Regions from separate parts of the Paenibacillus sp. FSL H3-0302 genome, predicted to be linked through region 1. Evidence: predicted binding sites of a transcription regulator. Region 1 holds the regulator's gene; the other holds the start of a gene.
The links. Region 1 encodes Rex, which represses fermentation and respiration genes when NADH is low (regulators of the CRP and FNR family bind a similar motif). Its sites were predicted from a motif close to TTGTGAAATATTTCACAA; they were not measured.

Region 1 (6,235 bases):
TGATGTTAAGGATGCGCCTGAGCTGGATGAGATGATGATGGAGCTTGTTCCGCTCTTGGATGATGTTGTGCTTGTAGGGCATAATGTCGCTTTCGACTTCCATTTTTTACAAAATGCTTTAGATCGTTGTGGTTATTTGCCATTTCAAGGGCGGATTTTGGATACGATTGATTTTCTGAAAATTTGCTTTCCTTCGCTCACATCTTATCAACTAGGCTCTGTCAGTGCTCATTTTGGAGTGACACATGATCGTCCGCACCAGGCAGATAGTGATGCACTTGCGACTGCTTTAGTGCTGCTGAAATGTCTGGAGGAGCTCTACGAGCTGCCGCTGCTTACGATCCAGAGACTCTGTGAGCTGTTTACCGAAGAGGATAGTGATCTGGGCTGGTACTTTGATGGTCTGCTGCGAGAGCGGGAAGCGGAAACGCTACAGCCCGAAGGTGATCTGACTTTCTATCGTCAATTAGCGCTTGCAGTAGGAGATTGGACGGAGTTAGCGCCACCTAGAGATGAACATGCTGAGAATCCGCTAGCGAATTTATCTTTTACTGATTATATGGACGAAGTAACCAAACGACTTAAAGACACATTACCGCAGTATGAAAGCCGGGAAGCTCAGGATATTATGATCAATGAGGTGATGACGGCACTTGCCGAAGACAAACACCTACTGATCGAAGCGGGCACAGGAACCGGTAAATCGCTCGGTTATTTGTTGCCTGCCATTTATCAAAGCGTTCGCACCAATGAAAAAGTCATGGTCAGCACTCATACCATTAATCTGCAGGACCAATTGCGCGAGCGGGATATCCCTTTGTTAACGCAGGTAGTTCCTTTTCCGTTTAAAGCTGCTATTTTTAAGGGAAGAGGGCATTATTTGTGTCTGCGTAAGTTTGAGCATAAAATTAATAAAAAGGACTTTATAAGCCCAAGGGAAGATGCGCTTACTGCCGCTCAGATGATTGTATGGCTCACTCAAAGTGAATCAGGGGATGATGAAGAGCTGAATTTAAGCGGCCGGGGCGGTGATTTCTGGGAGACGGTGGCAAGCGATACCGATTCCTGTCTGGGCCGTTCTTGTCCTTGGTTCCGCAAATGTTATTATCATAGGGCCAAGCATGAAGCTGGGATTGCTGACGTGGTTATTACGAACCACTCCAAGCTATTCGCAGATGTTAAGGCTGGGCACCAGCTGCTTCCGGCTTACGAGCATCTTGTCATTGATGAAGCACATCATTTAGAAGATGTGGCTGGTAAACATCTTGGCATGCATATGAAGCATTTCACTGTGGCACACACATTATCGCGGCTGTATAAAGATAGCCGAAACGGACAGCTTCCTGCTCTTCGTCAAATATTACAGTCGTCAGGCAGTGAAGAGGCTTCAGAATGGAGCGGAGTCATCGATCGGATCTACCCGGATCTGCTTAACGTCAAAGAAACCTGGGATGCACTCAGCGACAAGCTGTTCAGCCTTTTGCCGGAACGCAGTGATGCAGGGGCAGGGGAAGCGGGACAACTGGTTATGCGGTTGATTCCCGCCCGTAAGCCGAAGGATTGGGATGAATTGGTTGCACTAGAGAACACTATGAATCTGACGTTAAGCGACATCATCCGTAAGGGTGATAAAATGCTTAACGAGATGCGCGACCAGGAAAGCCAATCCTCAGCAGACAGTCTTGTTACTGATATTAGCGGTTTATTTAAGGATTTGGCTTCCATCCGTGAGCAAGTAAGATTCTTTATGGGGCTGAATGACGATAATGTAGTATATTGGCTGGAGGCAAATGGAAATTACCGCAGCAAATCACTGCAGATGTATGCCGTCCCTGTGGATGTTAGCAGCCAGCTTAAAGAGTTGTTCTTCGATAAGAAAAAAAGCATCGTGCTTACCTCGGCGACGCTGTCTGTAGATAAGTCTTTTCAATTTATGATTGATAATCTCGGACTTAACGAAGCTGCGGAAGAAGGACGTCTAATGACCTCACTTCTTCCTTCTCCCTTTAAGTATCGCGAGCAGGCACTGTTAGTTATACCGCGTGATTTTCCTAGTGTGAAGGGCAGTGTGGGCGATGCTCGATTTGTCGATACACTCGTACAGTCATTATCGGAAGCTGCTAAAACAACACGTGGGCGGATGCTGGTTCTGTTTACTTCTTATAAAATGCTGCGTCAGGTATATGATCCGCTTAAAGAGGCTTTAGCCTCACAAGAGATTACGGTGCTTGGTCAAGGCGTAGAAGGTGGCAGCCGGAGCAAGCTGATCCGCCGCTTTCAGGACAGTGCAGCATCCGTATTGCTGGGGACGAGCAGCTTCTGGGAAGGTGTAGATATTCCAGGTGAAGCACTGACTTGCCTGGCCATCGTGAGACTTCCATTTCAACCGCCGAATCACCCGTTGGCGGAAGCGAAGTCGGAGTTATTACAGGCCCAGAAGAAGAATCCGTTCATGAAATTATCTGTTCCTCAAGCGGTTATTCGTTTTAAGCAGGGATTCGGAAGACTGGTTCGCACGGCGCAGGATCGCGGAATAGTTATTGTTTATGATACAAGGGTTATTGAATCTCATTACGGGAAGTATTTCCTTTATTCATTGCCTGGTCCCAAAATGGAGCATATGCTTACTGATCAAATGGTCCCACGCATAGCGGAATGGCTAGAGGATGGCGGCGCTTCTTAAAACGCTCGTCTTCAGTTTAGCTCCTCCTTATCCTTAAGGGCGGTGTGTTACAGTACCGTCCTTAATAAGGAGAGGTAGACGTTTGAATATGGATTTTCACAAGAACATTACTATTTTTAGGAGGAAAAATATGAAATCGGAAAAAATATCAGAAGCCGTTGTTCGCAGACTACCTGTGTACTTGCGTTTTTTGAATGATCTCCAGAATCGCGAAATATTAACAGTTTCCTCTCAGGAACTTGGACAAAAGCTTGATCTTAATCCCGCACAGATTCGTAAGGATTTAGCATATTTTGGTGACTTCGGCAGAAAAGGTATCGGCTATGATGTAACGTATCTTATTGAGAAAATCCGTCATATCCTGAAGCTGGATCAACAGCTTAATGTAGCTTTAGTTGGAGCAGGTAATCTCGGACATGCCTTGTCTAATTACAATGCATATCTTAAAGATACTATGAAAATCACGGCTATATTTGATTCGTACGCTCCTAAGGTTGGACGTAAGATCAACTCCCTTACTGTGCAACCGATGGATGAACTAGGCAGCACGATTCGTGAGCAAGGTATTCGCATTGCCATTATTACCGTACCTGATTCAGAAGCTCAAAATGTAGCAGATATTCTCATTTCTTCTGGGATTGAAGCGATTTTGAACTTTGCCCCTGTGATTCTGAAGACACCACCGAATATCCGGGTGCATGCAGCTGATTTTACAACTGATCTGCAAAGTCTTGCTTATTACTTGCGGGATGGAAAGGAAGAAAGCGAACATGAACAACAATAAAACGATAATTAAGGGCGGGTATTTTCTGACTCCGGGAACGGATGAGCCGGTTCTGAGTGGATATATGACTATTGAAGATGATTTAATCACTTACATAGGAAAAGAAGAGCCTCAGATGGAAGCTGGAGTGCAAGTGGTTGATGGCAGCCGTCTGCTGTTCATGCCTGGACTTGTAAACACACATGGTCATGCGGCGATGTCTTTGCTGCGTGGATATGGAGATGATTTAGCGCTACAAGTGTGGCTTCAGGAGAAGATGTGGCCAATGGAGGAAAAGTTCACCGGTGATGATGTATACTGGGGAACCTCCTTATCTGTATTGGAAATGCTGAAGGGTGGAACTACGACCTTCCTCGATATGTATGATCATATGGACCGAGTAGCCGAGGTAGCTGAGTTATCAGGTATCCGTTCCGTATTGATGCGTGGTGTGATCGGGTTATGTCCAGAGGATGTACAGAATCACAAGCTTGCGGAAGCGATTTCTTTTGCCCGTAACTGGCATGGAAAGGCTGAAGGTAGAATTACTACTATGATCTCGCCGCACGCCCCTTATACATGCCCTCCGGACTTCCTGGTTAAGTTCGTGCAGGCAGCGCATGATCTGGATTTACCGATGCATACGCATATGTCCGAAACGAAACGTGAAGTGGAACAAAATGTGGCGGATTACGGGTTGCGTCCTGTAGCTCACTTAGAGAAGCTTGGCATGTTCACACGTCCCTCGATAGTTGCACATGGTGTTCATTTAAATGATGAAGAGATTGAGATCTTGGCTCGCCATAATGTGGGTGTATCTCATAATCCGGGCAGTAATTTGAAGCTGGCTAGCGGAGTGGCTCGGGTTACTGATCTTCTAAAAGCTGGTGTGAAGGTGTCTCTTGGCACGGATGGCGCGGCAAGCAACAATAACTTGGATATGTTTGAAGAGATGCGGCTTGCAGCTCTCATTCATAAGGGTGTCAGCGGTGATCCAACGGCTGTTCCAGCTCCAGAGGCTCTGCGTATGGCTACAGAATATGGCGCGCAGTCCATCTTTTTAAATAATGTAGGCAGACTTGCTGTAGGGATGAAAGCAGATTTCATTGCTGTTGATATCGATCAGCCGCATTTGCTGCCACACACAGATCTGTTGTCTCATGCAGTTTACTCTGCTAGCGCTAAGGATGTTGAGCATGTGTGGGTGAATGGTATACAGGTCATCAAGCATGGACAATGCTTAACCCTGGATGAGGAAGCTATCCGGCGTAAAGCGCAAGAAGCCTTCGAAGGTTTATTGAAGCGTTAAGTCTGGAGAATAACGAATAAATAATAGGCTGCGACTTTTTGCTTTTAGCAAAAGTTGCGGCCTTTTGTGTATTTTTAAGGCTGGGAAAGCTAGAAAATTATGAAATTTTGGATAAACGCGCGGGTGTGTTATATAATCAAAAAAGATATATTACTAGAAAGGGAGCTGTACCTTGAAGAAAAGGAAAAAATGGATCCTCCTGGGGTCAGTTCTGATTCTGCTCCTGGGGTTTGGACTTATCCAGTTCTATGCCTATATTATGAAAGATCAATGGAACGAGCGTGATATCGCTAAGGATGTTGCCAAAACCAGAGCGGGTCTAACACAGGTAACCAAAGCACAAAAATCGGTTTGGGATGAAAATGCAGTGTACTGGGTATTAACTGGGAAAAATGAAGCCGGGACTGCTCTTATGGTCTGGGTCCGCTTTACGGTAGATGGAAAATTTGCTGAAGGCGACGACGCAGTGTTTGCTGAGGAACTAAGTAAAGGAACCTCGGAAGCCCAAATACGCGGCATTATCAAAGCTGATCTTCCGGACATAACGATTGAACGCTTGCTGCCGGGAGTATATAACGGAGAGTATGCTTGGCAGCTTTTTTATAAACAGAGCGGTCGGTATTATTATCAATTTTATCGCTTTTCGGATGGGTCCCGAATGGGCGAAGGTTACAGTTTACCTAAAAGTTAAGTTGAACATAAGGAAATTAAGGGTGGCATAGTAAACAAGCGAACTTATTATAAGTTCGCTTGTTTACATTTATTTGATGTACAAAAGTGATATACTAAGTGATATACTGAATGGGTGGTTATCACCGAATATTCTCTTATATTCACATACGAAAATAGGCCGATTGATTAAAAATCAAGGCCGATTTTGTCGAAAGTGAGGAATTTATTTGGTATTGATGGAAATATTTAAAAAATTAAATTTTAAATATATTCACATTTATTTTGAAATTAGTATATACACCTGTGATATACTACTACTTGTAATTAGAACAGCAATAAGAGACTTCAGTCTCTCTGATGAGCTCTCAAGTAGCTATAAATTATTATAATGAGCTTTATATTTTGTCATCTTTGAGAGGAGGACGTTTCTTGAAATTACGTCTTGTACCTGTGCTGATAACGTCTCTACTGTCGGCTACTCTATTGTTTGGTGGCTTCTTTTTGTATCGTCAGTTTGCAATGCAGGAACCACTTCAGAAGATTGTATCTCAATATGAGGGCGTCAATAATTCTCATATCAGTATTAACCGCAATGAGGTCACTTTGAAACTTGATCTCCAGCCAGGCACGAAATTACGTGAACTGGTTCAGTACGTCTCCCAAGAAGGAAAATCGATGATTGATGGACGTACACTAAAACTTGATGTAGAACAGAACTCCAGTGAACTGCTGGATGAATACTGGGATAAAGCGATGTTCTCTGTAGCCGAAGCCATGGAGAGCCGTAAATATACACTTATACCCACAG
Region 2 (6,235 bases), 3.1 Mb from region 1:
GCTTAGCATTAGCTTTTCTATCCGATATGCTTAAATAGGAGGGATCCAAGTTGTCCAAACAAACAACGGGGGCCTTTACACTGCCGGGAGAATCCGGTTATGAGGCATTGACCCTGGAATTAGCTGAACGTTGGGGTGCCGATGTCATCCGTGACAGTGACGGCACACAGTTGTCCGATGAGATTATCAACGCAGGATACGGCATTTATTCTACAATCTGCATCATCAGAGATCATAACGAATGGGCGTCCCAGAATTCAGACAAGCTGCAGCAGAGCTTTTTAATAACTAATCCGAAGGTAGCGGTACAAGATTATTTATCCATCTATCTGATGGAGGATTTTTTTGCTGAACAATTCCGAGTGAATGATTCCAAAGAGGCGTTTAAGTACTGGCAGGTTTTTGACCGAACGACGGGCGAAGAGGTTCCAAGAGAACTGTGGAATTATGAGCGGGAATCGGGAAATGTAGTCATTACTGGAATAACGCCTTGGCATAAATACACAGTCAGCTTCATGGTCTACCGGATTTGGGAAGAGATCTCCATGTACAATCACACCACGAATCACTGGGAAAAAGAGCATCTGATGCAGATTGATCCCATCTATGTAGAAACGCAAAAATATTTACTGCATTGGATTGAAGATTGGTGTCGTAAGCATAAGGAAACAACAGTGGTTCGGTTCACCTCCCTCTTTTATAATTTCGCCTGGATCTGGGGCAGTGATGAGCGCAATCGCCATTTGTTCTCGGACTGGGGTTCATATGATTTTACGGTAAGCTCAAGAGCGCTTGATCTGTTTGCCAAAAAATATGGGTATTCGCTCACGGCCGAGGATTTTGTGAATGGTGGGAAATATCGGGTCAGTCATATCCCGGCGCAGCAGCGGAAGCTGGACTATATGGCATTTATCAATGATTTTGTCATCGAATTTGGTAAGCAATTAATTGATATTGTGCATAAGCACGATAAGCTGGCGTATGTCTTCTATGATGATAGTTGGGTTGGCATGGAGCCTTACAATGACCGTTTTGAGGAGTTTGGTTTTGACGGGATGATTAAATGTGTGTTCTCAGGGTATGAGGCAAGGCTTTGCTCTGGTGTAAAAGTAGATACCCATGAGATTCGGCTGCATCCCTATTTATTTCCGGTTGGATTGGGAGGGCTTCCTACGTTTATGGAGGGAGGTAACCCTACGCTCGATGCCAAAAAGTATTGGATTAATATCCGGCGCGCCTTGCTCAGAGAGCCTATAGATCGGATTGGACTGGGCGGATATTTGCATCTTGTAGAGCCTTATCCGGATTTTTGTGATTATATCGAAAAGATCGCGGATGAATTCAGAGAAATTAAAGAGCTGCATCATAAAGGCAAACCGTATCACATTAAGACGAAGGTAGCCATTTTGCACGCTTGGGGCAAATTGAGATCGTGGACCTTGTCCGGGCATTTCCATGAAACGTATATGCATGATTTGATTCATATCAATGAGGCTTTGTCCGGATTGCCGGTTGAGGTGCAGTTCATTGATTTTGAAGATATCCGTAAGGGAGTATTACATGAGTGTGATGTAGTGATCAATGCCGGCTCGGCAGGTTCAGCATGGAGTGGTGGAGAATACTGGAGTGACCATAAGTGCGTGGACTTACTGACAGAATGGGTTTATGAGGGTGGTACTTTTATAGGTATCAATCAGCCTTCGGCGCTTGATGGTTATGACAGCTTTTTCAGAATGGCACATGTGCTTGGTCTGGATGAGGATACAGGCTCCAAGGTAGCTCATGGAAGATGGACATTTGAGGCTAGAGATGAGCAAGGTTTAGTGCCTGAAGGAGCCAGCATAACACCTAAAAATAACATCTATCTTACGGATGGCTCAGCAGCGGTATTGTGTGAAAAGAGTGGGATGATAACATTGTCCACCCATGCCTTTGGTAAAGGAACGGGGATCTACCTGCCTTCTTTCACCTTAAGCTTTGAAAATACAAGATTGCTGTTAAATGTGATCCGTTTTGCCGGCAATGAGTTAAAGGAAACAAAGTATATTACGGATAATTTATATACAGAGTGTGCTTATTATCCAGAAAGTAAAATACTCGTCGTGATTAACAATAGCGACCAGCTTCAAAAAACTACGATCGATACGGAATATGGACAACAAACCCTGGAATTAGATCCGTTTGATACTATTATCCGAACTATTGGCGATTAATCCCATTAAAAAAGCTCAAGCCAGCGGCTAACTTGCCGATGCTTGAGCTTTTTACTGTGAGGCCTATAGTATCTGTTATCTACTTATTTTGCTTTTATGAATTCAGCAGATTTGATCCCAGCTTGACGACCAAAAATAATGATTTCTGCAACAGAGTTGCCGCCAATCCGGTTTTGTCCGTGTAAGCCGCCTGTAACTTCGCCTGCCGCAAACAGACCAGGGATAGCTTCACCATCTTTATTTAGAACCTCTGTGTTCGTATTGATCTTCACGCCACCCATGGTGTAGTGAATCCCAGGAGCAATTTTAATAGCGTAGAAAGGACCAGTGGACAGGTCATTGTCCATTCCTGTAGTTCTGCCAAATTCGGCATCCTTTTTATTCTTAACGGCGCTGTTCCAAGTATCAAGCGTTGTTGCCAGCTTATCCTCTGAAACACCGATTTCTTTGGCCAAAGCTTCGATGGAATCCGCCTGAATCACGAAGCCCATTTTGTCATATTGTTCAACAGCCTTCACACGGGATTTAACACCGGAATCAAAGACCAGCGTAGCTGCTTTTTCAGGTAGTGTATTGATGGAAGCTGTTACTTTATCACGGGTATCCAATTCATTGGTGAACCGTGTACCTTCACTGGAAACAAGGATAGCGCCTTCCCCACGAACAGCTTCGCCGATGAGGTAGGATTTTTCTTGCTGCACAGTCGGGTGAACTTGGATTTGATCCATATCGACGGTTGTGCCGCCGAGTTTCTCAATCATCTTGATGCCGTCTCCGGTACTGCCGATTTGGTTAGTAGTAACGTAGCCTTCCAAGTCAGGTCTTACTTCGGAGATCAAATCCATATTGGCACCGAATCCGCCAGTGGTTACAACGACAGCATCTGCCGTAATTATTTTTTCCTCTGTTTGGTTAAAGAGGACCTTGACGCCATTTACTTTGCCATCTTTTTCAGTGATTTCTTTGACATCAGCATTCACGAAAAGTGGGATTTCTTTCTCTTGTACGTTTTTTACTAAACCTTTGACAAGGTATTGACCCACAGCAGAGCCATCTTCAGGACGGTGTGTACGTTTTTCGTTCATGCCGCCTGTAATGGTGATATTGTTCAAGCGGATTCCGATGGAATCCAGCCAATCGATCGCACTCGCGGAATTATCAACGAAGAAACGAAGCATTTCTTTGTCGTTAGTGTCATGGCCACCTTTTAATGATTCTTCATAAAATAAATCATTGCTGTCTTCAATGTTTTGTTCTTTTTGGAATTTCGTTTCAGAAGCGTTCATCCCCGAAGAGGATTTGGTTGTGTTCCCGCCGGCAACCGGCATTTTTTCCAAAATAACAGGGTTCATGCCTTTCTCTTTGGCCTCAAGCGCCGCGGACATTCCCGCACCACCCGCACCGACAATGATGATATCATATTTATCTTTTAATTGATCAAATGGTGTGTAGCTTGCTTCAGATGCCCCGGAGACGGCTTCAACTTCTTTTTTCTCGTTGTTATTACTCTTGCTCTCGTTCACCTTGTCGTTTCCATTACCGCAACCTGCGATAACGAGCATGACAGAGAGGACGAGACTCAGAGCACCAGCTGCTTTCTTTTTCATTGTTAACCCTCCACTTTTATATTTCTCTATTAAGATGTACCAAAAGAACCCGACAAAAAAGAAAGGAAGTATCAGAGGGAGTTGGAAGTGGAGCAGCGCGCGCGTCGCTGTTATTCTCCTAACTTCAAATCTTCTACGGTTACGTCCACAGTTTCCATCGTTATTCTCTTTAGTTCATCTTCTTATTAAGTATACCATCAATCATGACTATTAGTGAAAGTTTTCACAAATTATACAAGTCGTCTATTCTAACATAGGGTAACGAAATATTGAGCGGATTAGGCGGAAAATGGACCATAAACCATATAACTAGAAGATTTGGCGTGAGATTTTCTCACTGTAGAAGTGGTAACTGTCACGGATTAGTAAAGCGGTTTTTGTTCTTCTGGATTTTTAAATGGTAAAATGAGAGTATTGCCTACTAGTCAATCCGGAAAGACTAACATGAGACATAGAAACAAATTCTAATTAATAGGTGAGAATATGGAATTTAATAATGTAATAAAAGAAAAAGTAAAAGAAGATAACTATAAAGTGTTTGCTTTACTAAGCCGCTATTTGAATAATACCCCCGACTTTATTAACAAAGAAGAAATTGAAGAAATCGTAAACTGTGGTGTATCTTATGAATACGCTTTTGGTTTAATGCTGGCTGCTGCTTTTGGGATGGATACGGTTGATAATGTTGATGATAAGGAATTGTTCAACCAATATTTTAGCAATATGCTTCATAAGCTTGATGCAAATGAATATTATGACAATCCATATTATAAAAATATCAAGATACCAACTATAAAGATTAATAATAGTGAATTAAAATATGAAAAATATAAACCTTTTGAAGGTTTTGTTTGCAATGATATCATCCGGACAGAAGAGGGAAGACAAATTCCTCAGGTTGGTTTTTTTCAAACTGAATTCATGTTCCCGGCTGTCTTGGAGAATGAAAGAATCTGGATGACGATCACACCAAATGAAATAGAAACAATGAAAGAAGCTGTTGATAAAGCGTTTGGGAATGTTCTTACATTTGGGCTTGGACTTGGCTATTATGCTTATATGGTTTCTGAAAAAGTTAATGTTGAAAGCATAACGGTTGTTGAAAAAAATCAAGATGTCATTGATTTATTTAATAAATATGTACTGCCACAATTCAGTAATGCTCACAAGATCAGGCTTATCCAAGCAGATGCTTTCGAATATGCAGAACAACATATGTCTAAGGAAAAATATGATTTTGTATTTACGGATTTATGGCATGATGTTTCTGATGGAATGGATATGTATTTAAAAATGAAAAAGTTTGAAAAGGAAAGCCCGGATACTGTATTTATGTACTGGATAGAACAATCTATTTTATGTTATTTGTAAAAATACTTTTGCCCAGTAACTAAGCTCTGTAGAGTTTCTACAGGGCTTTTTATTATTTTATAGTTCATTTCATAATTTTTAAGCCTATGTTACTATTTCTATAACCGTAAAAGGAATATTTTAGAATAGTAGGTGTATTTTATGGAAATCGGCGCGATCACTTTTTTTGTGAAAGACATGGAAAAGATGGTTACCTTTTATCGTGACGTCATGAAGATAGCTATAGAATGGGATGGTGGCGTATTTACCGGGGTTCAACTGAAGAGTGGTGTATTCTTTAATTTGTGTCAGCGGGATGCACTGAATATGTCACAGCTAACCTATCCCAGAGGGATAAACGGGACTATGGAAATTTCATTTGGCGTTCCCTCACCTGAGGACGTTGACAAGGAATTTGAGCGTCTGGTAAAGGCAGGAGCGACTCCTGTAAAAGAACCTATTTCGCAGCCCTATGGGTTGCGTGAATCTGTTGTAGCTGACCCAGAAGGAAATTTGCTTGAGATCGTAGCGGGCATTCCAGAAGAATCATAGAGTCTATACAATCATGCGAAAGGAAGACCCATTTTTGAAAACTCCTATATCTATCATAAATTGGCTAGAGCACAACGAAATCATAAACGACTTATTAAATCAGGAAGACAGCTTAACTGCGCATACAATGGATCAAGGATTTGAAGCTGAGGTCATGAGGATTAATTCTGATCAAGAGAGCTATGTACTGAAAACATGGAATAAGGAATCCAGACCGGATGTCCAGTTTCAATATCGTTTATTGGATGTTCTATCCGAACGAGGAGTAGCCGTCTCTAAACCAGTGGGCTGGGGAATCAATCCGGAGGGACATAAGGTGTTGTTAACAAGTTTTGACGGAACCCCTATTCATAAAATGAATACCAGGAAAATGAAGGAACTCGCAAGCCTATTAGCAAAAATACATAAAATTGGCGTTGAAGAGATTGGAAATATACAACTGCCAAAATACGATTTCATCGGCTACTTTTTCCCTGAAGCTAAAGAACAATCTGATATTTATAATGTATTGAC

Region 2: MHH50_RS03670 (flavocytochrome c) is a predicted target of Rex. The motif match lies at 4,032-4,049, and genes of this name have one in related genera.

Annotation. Positions count from the first base shown of each region.
Region 1 covers NZ_CP150284.1:4,649,307-4,655,541, reverse strand. Annotated here, with positions in the region: gene dinG (ATP-dependent DNA helicase DinG) at 1-2,683, shown strand, start outside; gene MHH50_RS20645 (redox-sensing transcriptional repressor Rex) at 2,814-3,467, shown strand; gene MHH50_RS20640 (amidohydrolase) at 3,454-4,755, shown strand; gene MHH50_RS20635 (DUF5590 domain-containing protein) at 4,928-5,446, shown strand; gene MHH50_RS20630 (hypothetical protein) at 5,857-6,235, shown strand, end outside.
Region 2 covers NZ_CP150284.1:841,413-847,647, forward strand. Annotated here, with positions in the region: gene MHH50_RS03660 (glycoside hydrolase family 88 protein) at 1-38, shown strand, start outside; gene gnpA (1,3-beta-galactosyl-N-acetylhexosamine phosphorylase) at 51-2,213, shown strand; gene MHH50_RS03670 (flavocytochrome c) at 2,297-3,820, opposite strand; gene MHH50_RS03675 (hypothetical protein) at 4,304-5,191, shown strand; gene MHH50_RS03680 (VOC family protein) at 5,333-5,722, shown strand; gene MHH50_RS03685 (aminoglycoside phosphotransferase family protein) at 5,757-6,235, shown strand, end outside.